One region of the Fructilactobacillus sp. YLN 2507 genome, then DNA from elsewhere that is predicted to be linked to it. Evidence: predicted binding sites of a transcription regulator. Region 1 holds the regulator's gene; the other holds the start of a gene.
What was found. The regulator CtsR, encoded in region 1, represses protease genes until heat stress. The targets are predictions, from matches to a motif close to TTGGTCAAAAAAGGTCAAANA.
Positions count from the first base shown of each region.

Region 2: the regulator CtsR is predicted to act here: its motif matches at 2,092-2,112, upstream of clpP (ATP-dependent Clp endopeptidase proteolytic subunit ClpP).

Region 1 is NZ_CM184303.1:278,570-284,013, reverse strand. It holds gene rpoB (DNA-directed RNA polymerase subunit beta) at 1-25, opposite strand, end outside; gene AC0GLY_RS01355 (ATP-dependent Clp protease ATP-binding subunit) at 309-2,768, opposite strand; gene AC0GLY_RS01350 (CtsR family transcriptional regulator) at 2,787-3,257, opposite strand; tRNA gene AC0GLY_RS01345 (tRNA-Pro) at 3,383-3,456, opposite strand; tRNA gene AC0GLY_RS01340 (tRNA-Arg) at 3,463-3,536, opposite strand; tRNA gene AC0GLY_RS01335 (tRNA-Leu) at 3,545-3,630, opposite strand; tRNA gene AC0GLY_RS01330 (tRNA-Gly) at 3,654-3,725, opposite strand; tRNA gene AC0GLY_RS01325 (tRNA-Thr) at 3,730-3,803, opposite strand; tRNA gene AC0GLY_RS01320 (tRNA-Leu) at 3,814-3,896, opposite strand; tRNA gene AC0GLY_RS01315 (tRNA-Lys) at 3,923-3,995, opposite strand; tRNA gene AC0GLY_RS01310 (tRNA-Val) at 3,998-4,070, opposite strand; gene AC0GLY_RS01305 (L-lactate dehydrogenase) at 4,278-5,240, shown strand; gene AC0GLY_RS01300 (aminotransferase class I/II-fold pyridoxal phosphate-dependent enzyme) at 5,292-5,444, opposite strand, start outside.
Region 2 is NZ_CM184303.1:896,954-902,397, forward strand. It holds gene AC0GLY_RS04695 (phosphoglycerate kinase) at 1-635, opposite strand, end outside; gene gap (type I glyceraldehyde-3-phosphate dehydrogenase) at 722-1,726, opposite strand; tRNA gene AC0GLY_RS04705 (tRNA-Arg) at 1,969-2,040, shown strand; gene clpP (ATP-dependent Clp endopeptidase proteolytic subunit ClpP) at 2,183-2,776, shown strand; gene whiA (DNA-binding protein WhiA) at 2,824-3,756, opposite strand; gene AC0GLY_RS04720 (gluconeogenesis factor YvcK family protein) at 3,771-4,775, opposite strand; gene rapZ (RNase adapter RapZ) at 4,782-5,444, opposite strand, start outside.

The DNA.
Region 1 (5,444 bases):
CGTATTTAACAACGTTCCCAGCCATTGCATCTTTTTGGTTGTTTTCTTTAACGTTTTCTGCCAAGTTGTTAACCCTCCTTAAATAATCCCTTCAAAAAGAAATGTTACAGTTTGATTACATTTCACTAAAAAAGCTAATTTAAAGCAAAAAAAAGCCAAAAATAGAGTTTTCTATTTTTGGGTAACTATAAGCGTTATCCCGGACAATAGATCGGCATAACTCATTTCAATTTACTATATACTACTATATGATAACGCTAGATCAACACTACGTCAACAAAAAACGCCATCGTAAAATGGCGTTTTTTCTATATAACTGGTGTTTTATGTGTAATTGTAATTTTACCTTTTTGTGCTCCAATTGTAATTTTATCACCTGGGTTAAATTTACCAGCTAATAATTCATCACTTAATGGATCTTCAATTTCACTTTGAAGCGCACGACGTAAAGGACGAGCCCCATACTCTGGGTTATATCCTTTTTTAGCAACTACATCAATTGCAGCTGGAGTAATCTTTAAGATATACCCTTGTTTTTCAACTCGTTCCACCAAATTTTTAGTCATTAATTTAACGATTCGATGAAGTTCTGATTCGGTCAATCCATGGAAAATAACTGTTTCATCAATTCGATTTAAGAATTCTGGTCGGAAAAACTGCTTCATTTTTTCTTGAATTACTCGTTTCATTTCATCATCGTTACTGTCAGGTTGTTTTGCATCAAAACCAACCGTCTTTTGTTCCCGTAATGCTGACGCACCTAAATTAGAAGTCATAATAATAACGGTATTTCTGAAATCAACCTTCCGTCCTTTAGAATCAGTTAAAAACCCATCATCCAATACTTGTAATAACAGATTAAAAACATCTGGATGAGCTTTTTCAACTTCATCAAGTAAGATAACCGAGTAAGGATGCTTACGTACCTTTTCAGTTAGTTGACCACCTTCTTCATAACCTACGTATCCTGGTGCTGAACCAACTAATCGACTTGTGGAATATTTTTCCATGTATTCACTCATATCAACTCTAATAACATCGTCTTCTGAGCCAAACATTTCCTCAGCTAGATCCTTAGCTAACTCCGTTTTTCCAACTCCGGTAGGACCAAGAAAAATAAACGATCCAATTGGACGATTAGGATCTTTCAACCCGCTTCGAGCTCGACGAACTGCTTTAGCAACCGCTGTAACAGCTTCATCTTGCCCAATTACTCGCTGATGTAAAACTTTTTCCAAATTCATCAACCGATTGGCATCGGTCTTTTTAAGATGGGTAACAGGAATTCCCGTCCATTCAGCTACAATTTGAGCAACTGATTCCACATCTTCTTTTAATGTATAGTCATGTTTTTGATTTTCTTGCTTTCGTTTTTCTTCTTCTGCTTGCAAGAGCTTATCAACAATTGATTCTAACTCTTGTTCACGACTTCGAAAATGAACTGCATCATCAAATCGTTGTTCCTCGATAGCCTGATCTTTATTAGCTCGTGCTTCATCAAGTGAAAGTTGAGATGACGCTAGATCGGTAGGCTTACCCATAGCATCAATCCGAACTTTAGCAGCAGCTTCATCCATTAAATCAATCGCTTTATCTGGCAAGAAGCGGCCACTAATGTATCGACTAGACAAATCAACTGCTGCATCAATAGCAGCATCAGTAATTTGAACATGATGATGCTCTTCATATTTGGGACGTAATCCTGTTAAAATTTTCTTAGCTTCATCAACACTGGGTTCTTCGATTTGAATCGTAGCAAACCGACGTTCCAAAGCTGCATCCGATTCAATATGCTTTTGATATTCATTAAGGGTAGTTGCTCCCATCATTTGAACTTCACCACGGGCTAAAGCAGGTTTTAAAATATTAGAAGCATCAATCGCTCCTTCTGCTCCCCCCGCACCAATTAAAGTATGCAACTCATCAACAAATAAAATCACGTTTCCATTCGCTTTAATTTCATTGATAACTTTTTTTAAACGATTTTCAAATTCACCACGATACTTTGTTCCAGCAACTAAAGTTCCCATATCAAGTGCCATTACTCGCTTATTGTACATATCAACGGGGACCGCTTTTTCCACAATCTTTTGGGCAAGTCCTTCCGCAATCGCTGTTTTCCCAACTCCAGGTTCGCCAATTAGAACTGGGTTATTTTTTGTTCGACGACTTAAAATTTGCACTGCCCGTCGCACTTCTTGATCACGTCCAATAATTGGATCTAATTGACCATCACGAGCAGCCTTGGTTAAGTCCTTAGCAAAAGCATCTAAAGTTGGTGTTTTTTCTTTATTATCATTCTTATTTTCCGTTAGAATTCCTTGATCAGGAACCCCCATTTTACGAATTGTAATTTTCCGTACATCATCTGGAGAAATACCTAAGCTATTTAAAATTCTTGATGAAACAATTTCGTTTTCACTAGTTAAAGCTAACAATAAATGTTCAGTACCAACCTTTTGACTACCATATTGTTTAGCAATTTGGGCAGCTAAATTTAGCATATCTCGCATTTTAGGCGAATAAGGCAAGTATGTGGCATCATCATATTTTAGGTTTCCGTAACCAGCAATTTGTTCAATTTCTTCTTTAACATCCTGTTCGGTAACAGAAAGTTGATTCAAAGTTTGATAAGCAATTCCACTTTTTTCAATTGCTAATGCTAATAGTAAGTGTTCCGTTCCCACAGATTGATGTTGAAAATTACGTGCTTGTTCTTGCGCAATCATCAATGTTTTTTTTGCACTAGGTGTTAATGAATCTTCCATTAAGATACCTTCTTTCAGCTAACATTCATATTTTAAGCGGCACAATAACGCAGATAATACGTTTGCACGCACTTTTTCTTCTGTTTCATAGTTTGAGACATTAATAGCATCATGGGTAAGAATGGAAGCTACCATTTGAACCTCTCGTTCATTCAACAGCCCATTATCCAATAAAGTATGCAAAATGTCCTCTTCATCTTTTTGACTAATCATATCTCCGATTGAGTCAATTAAAAGATCAAAAACATTTGAGTCCTCTGTTAAATTTATTTTTTCAATTCTAATGTAGCCACCGCCACCACGTTTGCTTTGAACTACAAAACCATCTTGAATGGTAAAACGAGTTTTGATGACGTAGTTAATTTGGGAAGGAACTACATCAAAATGTTCTGCAATATCTGAGCGGCGAATTTCAATTTCTTCGTCGCCTTCTGTTAATAATTCTTTTAAATATTCTTCAATTGTATCTGACATACTATGATTTGCCATCTTATCATCTCATCTCTGACTAATGTTGACTTTAATTATATAAACATCACACCCAAATAACAAGCAAATTCACTTATCAAAACAAAAAAAGCATTGATGATTAATCATCAATGCTTTTTATTCGATCGGGAAGACAGGATTCGAACCTGCGACCCCCTGGTCCCAAACCAGGTGCTCTACCAAGCTGAGCCACTTCCCGAAAAAATGCACCTAGCAGGAGTCGAACCTGCAACCTTCTGATTCGTAGTCAGACACTCTATCCAATTGCGCTATAGGTGCATAATAAATGCCGAGGACCGGGATCGAACCGGTACGGTCATTACTGACCGCAGGATTTTAAGTCCTGTGCGTCTGCCAATTCCGCCACCCCGGCATAATTCTATTATCATAGAAAAAAGCGGAAGACGGGATTCGAACCCGCGACCTCCAGCATGGCAAGCTGGCGTTCTACCACTGAACTACTTCCGCATAATGCCGACTAGAGGACTCGAACCTCCGACCTCATCATTACTAGTGACGCGCTCTAGCCAACTGAGCTAAGTCGGCAAAAATAATATGCGGGCAAAGGGATTCGAACCCCCACATCACGAAGATACTAGAACCTAAATCTAGCGCGTCTGCCAATTCCGCCATGCCCGCATGATATTATTTTTACTATTTGAAAATGAGCCGTGGCAGGTTCGAACTGCCGACCCTCTGATTAAAAGTCAGATGCTCTACCGGCTGAGCTAACGGCTCAATGGAAGATACAGGGATCGAACCTGTGACCCCCTGCTTGTAAGGCAGGTGCTCTCCCAGCTGAGCTAATCTTCCATTGAAAAATCTAATTGTCTGGGAAACGAAAACCCGTTTTGACAACTATTAAATAATATCATCGAAACCAATCGTCGTCAACCTTTTTTAAAAATTTTTTTATTTTTCAGTTTACCGTTTTGCTAGCTTTCTATTATTAGGAATTAGATTGAAAAAAATGGTACAATATGGTTGAAACATAACTAATTAGAATTTGAAAGGAAGTTTATTATTATGGCTGAAAAACATCAAAAAGTTGTTTTAGTTGGTGACGGTGCCGTAGGTTCTTCATACGCATTCGCCATGGTTCAACAAGGAATTGCTGAAGAATTTGTAATCATTGATATCAACAAAGAAAGAACTACCGGAGATGCACTTGACCTTGAAGATGCAACCCCATTCACTTCACCAAAAAATATTTATTCTGGTGAATATTCTGATTGTAAAGATGCTGATTTAGTAGTTATTACTGCTGGGGCACCTCAAAAACCAGGTGAGACTCGTTTAGATTTAGTTAACAAAAATCTTAAAATTTTATCAACAATCATTAAGCCAGTTGTCGAATCTGGATTTAATGGTATTTTCTTAGTTGCTGCTAACCCAGTTGACATCTTAACTTATGCAACTCAAAAATTATCAGGTTTTCCTAAAGAAAAAGTTATTGGTTCAGGTACTTCATTAGATACTGGTCGTCTACGAGTTGCAATTGCTAAGAAATTCAGCTTAGATCCAGCTAGTGTTGATGCTTACATTTTAGGTGAACATGGTGATTCAGAATTTGCTGATTTAGATGAAGCTACTATCGGTAATGTTCCATTACTTAAATATGCTGCAGATCGTAACGTCACTAAAGATGACCTACTTAAACTTGAAGACGAAACTCGTAACAAAGCTTATACCATCATCAACAAAAAAGGTGCTACTTTCTACGGAGTTGGTACAGCTTTAATGAGAATTTCTCGTGCTATTTTGCGTAACGAAAATGCAGTGCTTCCAGTTGGCGCACCAATGAATGGTGAATATGGATTAAACGATATTTACATTGGTACTCCTGCTGTGATTAATGCAAACGGAATTGCAAGTGTTATCGAAATTCCACTTAGTGATGAAGAAAAAGCTAAAATGGCTGCTTCTGCTAAAACTTTAAAAGAAACTGCTCACAATGGTATGAAAGCTACTGGTTTAGAATAAAAAAGTTTTTAGTCAAACTAAAAAGAACGAATCCTAGGATTCGTTCTTTTTTTACAATTTTGTAGCTAAGTAAGTTTGCAAAAGATTTAAAGCCGTTTCAAGATTAGTAAAACTAGTGGCATAACTAAGACGTACATATCCTTCTCCACCATCGCCAAAACTTGACCCAGGAATCATTCCAACTTTAGCATTTTGCGCTATCTC
Region 2 (5,444 bases), 620 kb from region 1:
ACCTTGGCACCACCTAAAATAGCAACAAAGGGGTGCTTTGGATTATCAACGGCATTACCAAGGAACTTAATTTCTTTTTCAAGTAAGAAACCAGCTGCAACCGGTTTTCCAGCTTTTTCCATAGCAGTTGCAATTCCAACATTTGAAGCATGGCTTCTATGAGCTGTACCAAAAGCATCATTTACAAAAACATCACCTAAAGAAGCCCAGTATTCACCTAATTTAGGATCATTACCTGATTCACGTTTTACGTTTTCACCGTTAACAACATCTTGGTAACGGGTATTTTCTGCCAATAAGATTTGACCATCTTGCATTTTATCGATGGCTTCCTCTAATTGAGGACCTTCGTTAACTGGTACAAAAATTACTGGCTTTTTGATTAATTTTGAAAGTTTCTCTGCAACCGGACGAAGTGACAAACCTGGTTTGTCATCTTCTGATTTAATTCGACCTAAGTGAGAAAGTAAAATAGCTTTTCCGCCATGATTGATAACCCATTCGATTGATGGTAAAGCAGCTACGATTCTATTATCGTCACCAACTACACCATCTTTAATGGGAACATTAAAGTCAACCCGCATAAGGACATCTTTACCTTTAAGGTCTAAATCATCAATGATTAATTTGCTCATTATGAAAATCCTCCAATAATAATTGATAAAAGAAAAGACAGAGGAGGTATAACCTCCTCCGCCCTTTTCAAACTACAATTTAATGATTAAAGAGTAGCAAAGTGTTGTAAAGTACGAATCATGTTACAAGTGAAACCCCATTCGTTATCGTACCAAGCAACAGTCTTAACTAATTGAAGATCACCATTTTCAGTGATTTCAGTTTGACTTGGGTCAAATACTGAACCGTGTGAGTCTCCGATAACATCAGTTGAAACCATGAAATCTTCAGCGTAACCAAAGGCATCATTTTCGTGTTTCTTCATAGCATCGTTAACTTCATCAGCAGTAACTTTCTTGTCAAGTACTGAAACTAATTCAGTTAATGAACCATCAATTACGGCAACACGTTGTGCGTGACCTTTTAAGATACCATCAAGTTCGGGGATAACAAGACCAATAGCCTTGGCAGCACCTGAACTATGTGGAATAGTATTAACAGCAGCAGCACGGTTGTTAGCAAACTTAGCACTACGTGGACCATCTTGAAGAGCTTGGGTAGCAGTATAAGCATGAACAGTAGTCATGGTACCAACTTTAAGTCCAAATTCTTTGTTAAGCCAGTTAGCCATAGGAGCTAAACAACTAGTAGTACATGAACCAGCTGATACAATCTTGTCAGCTGGAGTAAGGGTGTCAAGGTTAACACCCGGAACAACTGTCTTAATGTCACCAGCTGGGGCAGAAATTAAGACACGTTTTGCACCAGCATCTAAGTGAGCTTGTGCTTTTTCTTTTGAAGTGTAGAAACCAGTACATTCAAGTACAAAGTCAACACCATCATTTTTAACCCAAGGAATGTTCTTTGCATCACGTTCTGCGTAAACAGGAATTCGTTTACCATCAACGATAATTGCATCTTCAGTTGCTTCAACCTTACCGTCAAACTTACCGTGAACTGAATCATATTTCAATAAGTAAGCTAACATTGAAGGAGTAGTTAAATCGTTAATTGCTGCAACTTCAATATCTTTTGAGTCCAATTCGTGGATACGTCTAAATGCTAGACGACCAATTCTTCCGAAACCATTAAGACCAATTTTTACAGTCATAATATGCTTCCTCCTTTAGGAATGTTATATTTTAAATACAAGTCATATCTTACCACTTTTAACTGAAAATGTCAGCGATTTCATTGCAGAGTATCAGATTAAATAGTGGTCAAAATGGTAAGGCAGTTCTACTACCTACGGCCTTAGTATAGCAAATCAAAAATTTAATGCAAAGTAATTACATCTCAAATTATCCCTTGAATAATTTCTAATTTTACTTTAGAATAATAGATGCAAGTTTTGTACCCCTAGTGTAATGGATAGCACGTAAGATTCCGGTTCTTGAGATGAGAGTTCGACTCCCTCGGGGTACATTTTTGACCTTAATTGTTAAGGTCTTTTTTTATATCCTTGATAGGTCCAAATAATTGACCTTGATTGACCAATATTATAAGATAAAGCCATGAATTTAGTTATTCAATATTAATTTTATTATAGAAAGAAGAGAAAGTTATTATGCCTTTAGTTCCAACTGTTGTTGAAAACTCACCTCAAGGTGAACGTGCATATGACATCTACTCACGACTTTTAAAGGATCGCATTATTATGCTTTCTGGTGAAATCGAAGATAATATGGCCAATGCAATAATTGCCCAATTATTATTTCTAGATGCCCAAGATTCAGATAAAGATATTTACTTATACATTAATTCACCCGGTGGTGTAATTACCTCTGGAATGGCAATTTACGATACCATGAACTTCATTAAATCTGACGTTCAAACCATCGTAATGGGAATGGCTGCTTCAATGGCGTCTGTCCTCGCTACTGCCGGTACCAAAGGTAAACGTTTTGCTTTACCACATTCACAAATCATGATTCACCAACCTTCTGGTGGAGCACAAGGTCAACAAACTGAAATCGAAATTGCGGCTAAGGAAATCCTTAAAGCACGTAAAATGATTAATGAATTGTTGGCTGAGCATTCTGGCCAACCACTTGAAAAAATTGATCGTGATACTGAACGAGACAATTATTTATCTGCTCAACAAGCTGTTGATTACGGTTTGATTGATGGAATTATGAAAAATAGTAAAGATAAAAAATAATTTAAAAGCAGCTTAACTCTGATTGATTTCAGAATTAAGCTGCTTTTTTAGTCTTTTTTTCGTAACTGATCAGCTAAATCATTGATTTTATGCAAACGATGATTAACTCCTGATTTAGAAATTGGTCCGTCAGGAATCATTTCTCCTAGTTCTTTCAAACTCACTTCTTGATTATTCATCCGCGTAATGGCAACATCACGCAATTTTTTTGGTAAACTATCGAGCCCCAATTTTTCTTCAATAAATTTAATGTTTTCAATTTGTTTAGTGGAAGCATTAGCAACTTTATTCATATTAGCGTTTTCACAGTTTACTAATCGATTAACTGAATTGCGCATATCGCGGACAATCCGAATATCTTCAAATTTTAACATCGAATTAGTTGCCCCAATTAATTGTAAAAAATCAGCAATTTTTTCTGCTTCTTTAATATAGACAATGTATCCACTGCGACGAGCGGTCTCCTTAGCACCTAAATTATATTTATTCATCATTTCGGCCATCATTTGGTTATGATCATCGTAAAGCGAATAAATTTCTAAATGATAACGCGAGGTTTCTGGATTATTAACGGATCCCCCCGCTAAAAAAGCACCCCTTAAATAAGAACGAACTTGCATGTCATTTTTTAATAATTCTACCGGAACACGTTCTAGAATTTGTTCACCATCGAAAATTCCTAAATCTTCTAAAACTTCTCGAACACTTTGGTTTAGACGAACAATATATAAATTGTTTTTCTTAAGTTTCATTTTACGTCTTACAATTACGTTTGCTTCAACTTGATAAAATTTTAGCAACAAACTATAAACCCGCCGTGAGATTGCTGAATTCTCTGATTGAAATTCTAACGCCAGTTTCCCATTAGAAATTTTTAAAGTTCCATTCATTCGAATTAATGCCATTAACTCTGCTTTAGCGTTTTCACGATGAACTTCCAAATTGGTTAATTCTTTTTTTACTTCACTTGCATATGACATTAAACCAACTCCTACTAATTAATTTTTGGCTGTCCTAGGAGTCGAATTAGTTCATTCGTCACTAACTCACCATTGTGAAAAGCACCATGATTTCGCAATTCCAAAAAATCAGACGAAATCACTCGGCAACCTAAGGCTTTTAATCCCTGATAATCTGGAATTACTGGTTCAGCTTCATCACGCCATCGTTGCCGATCAATATATTCCCTTGGAACGGGCTGATTATTAACCAAAACTGTATCAACAAACTGGCTTCCTAATTGACGATCTAAGACTCTTACATGATCGGCATCCGTAAAGTTTGTAGTTTCTCCTTGTTGCGTCATGATATTACAAATATACACAACCTCAGCTGGAGTATCAATCACAGCCTTTCCTACATTACTAACCATCAAGTTGGGTAAAATACTAGTATACAAACTTCCGGGTCCTAATACAATTTGATCAGCATTCATAATTGCCTCTATCACTGCTGGAACTGCTTGTGGTGTTTTATCACTGCTCGTAGATTCAACCCATACTCGTTTAATCATTTTATCAGCATGCGTAATTTCGGATTCACCAGTCATGGTCGTGCCATCCGTGAACTCAGCATGTAAAACTAAACTTTCATCGCAAACTGGATAAACATGACCGTCAACTTTCATCATCCTCGTTAACATTTGAACTGCCGCAAAAAAACCATCTTCCATTTCAGATAAAGCAGTAATAATTAAATTACCAATTGCATGTCCAGATAAAAACTTATCCGTTGATTTAAACCGATATTGAAAAATGTCTAAATCAACTTGGGGTAAATTCGAAAGACTCACCAAAACATTACGAATATCACCTGGTGGCAACACATTAATATAGTTTCGTAAAATTCCAGACGAACCACCATCATCAGCAACTGTAACCACAGCGGTAATATCAACATCCCGCTTTTTTAGATTTTTCAAAATGACTGGTAGTCCAGTGCCTCCGCCAATTACAACCATCTTAGGTCGACTAATTTGCTTTGCTAATTTGTTTACCATCAACTATTAAACCCCTTTGTAACGGCTAATTTCACGATGTGTAATGTTAACTCGAAATCCCAGTTTTTTAAGAGCTGCACCAAGTCTTTCAGTCATTGCAATTGAGCGGTGTTGCCCACCTGTACATCCAATTGCAATCGTCTCACTTGCCTTAGCAGTTACTTGAATTTTCGGTAATAAAAACTTCATTAAGCCATAAATTTTTGTAAAATATTCATCAGCATCTTCTTGATTCATAACATAATCATAAACCGGCTGATCTTTTCCCGTTAAATTTCGCAAACTTTCTACATAATAAGGATTAGTTAAAAACCGCACATCAAAAACCATGTCGGCATCAATTGGAATTCCATATTTAAACCCAAATGACATTAATTCAACGTGAAATGGCTCTGCTCCATGATTATCAAAATTATCAATTAATTCTTGCCGTAGTTGTTTAGGTAAAAGGTTGGTCGTATCAATCACTAGATTAGCGGCTTCTTTCACTGGTTTCATTACTTTACGTTCTTTTTTAATTCCATCAATTAAACGCCCATTTCGTGCTAACGGGTGGTCACGTCTAGTTTCTTCATAACGCGCTACAATTTTATTATCAGACGCATCTAAAAAAACCACAGTCTCTTTTTGATTGTGATTGTGATTGTGATTGTGCGCAATCTTCACCAA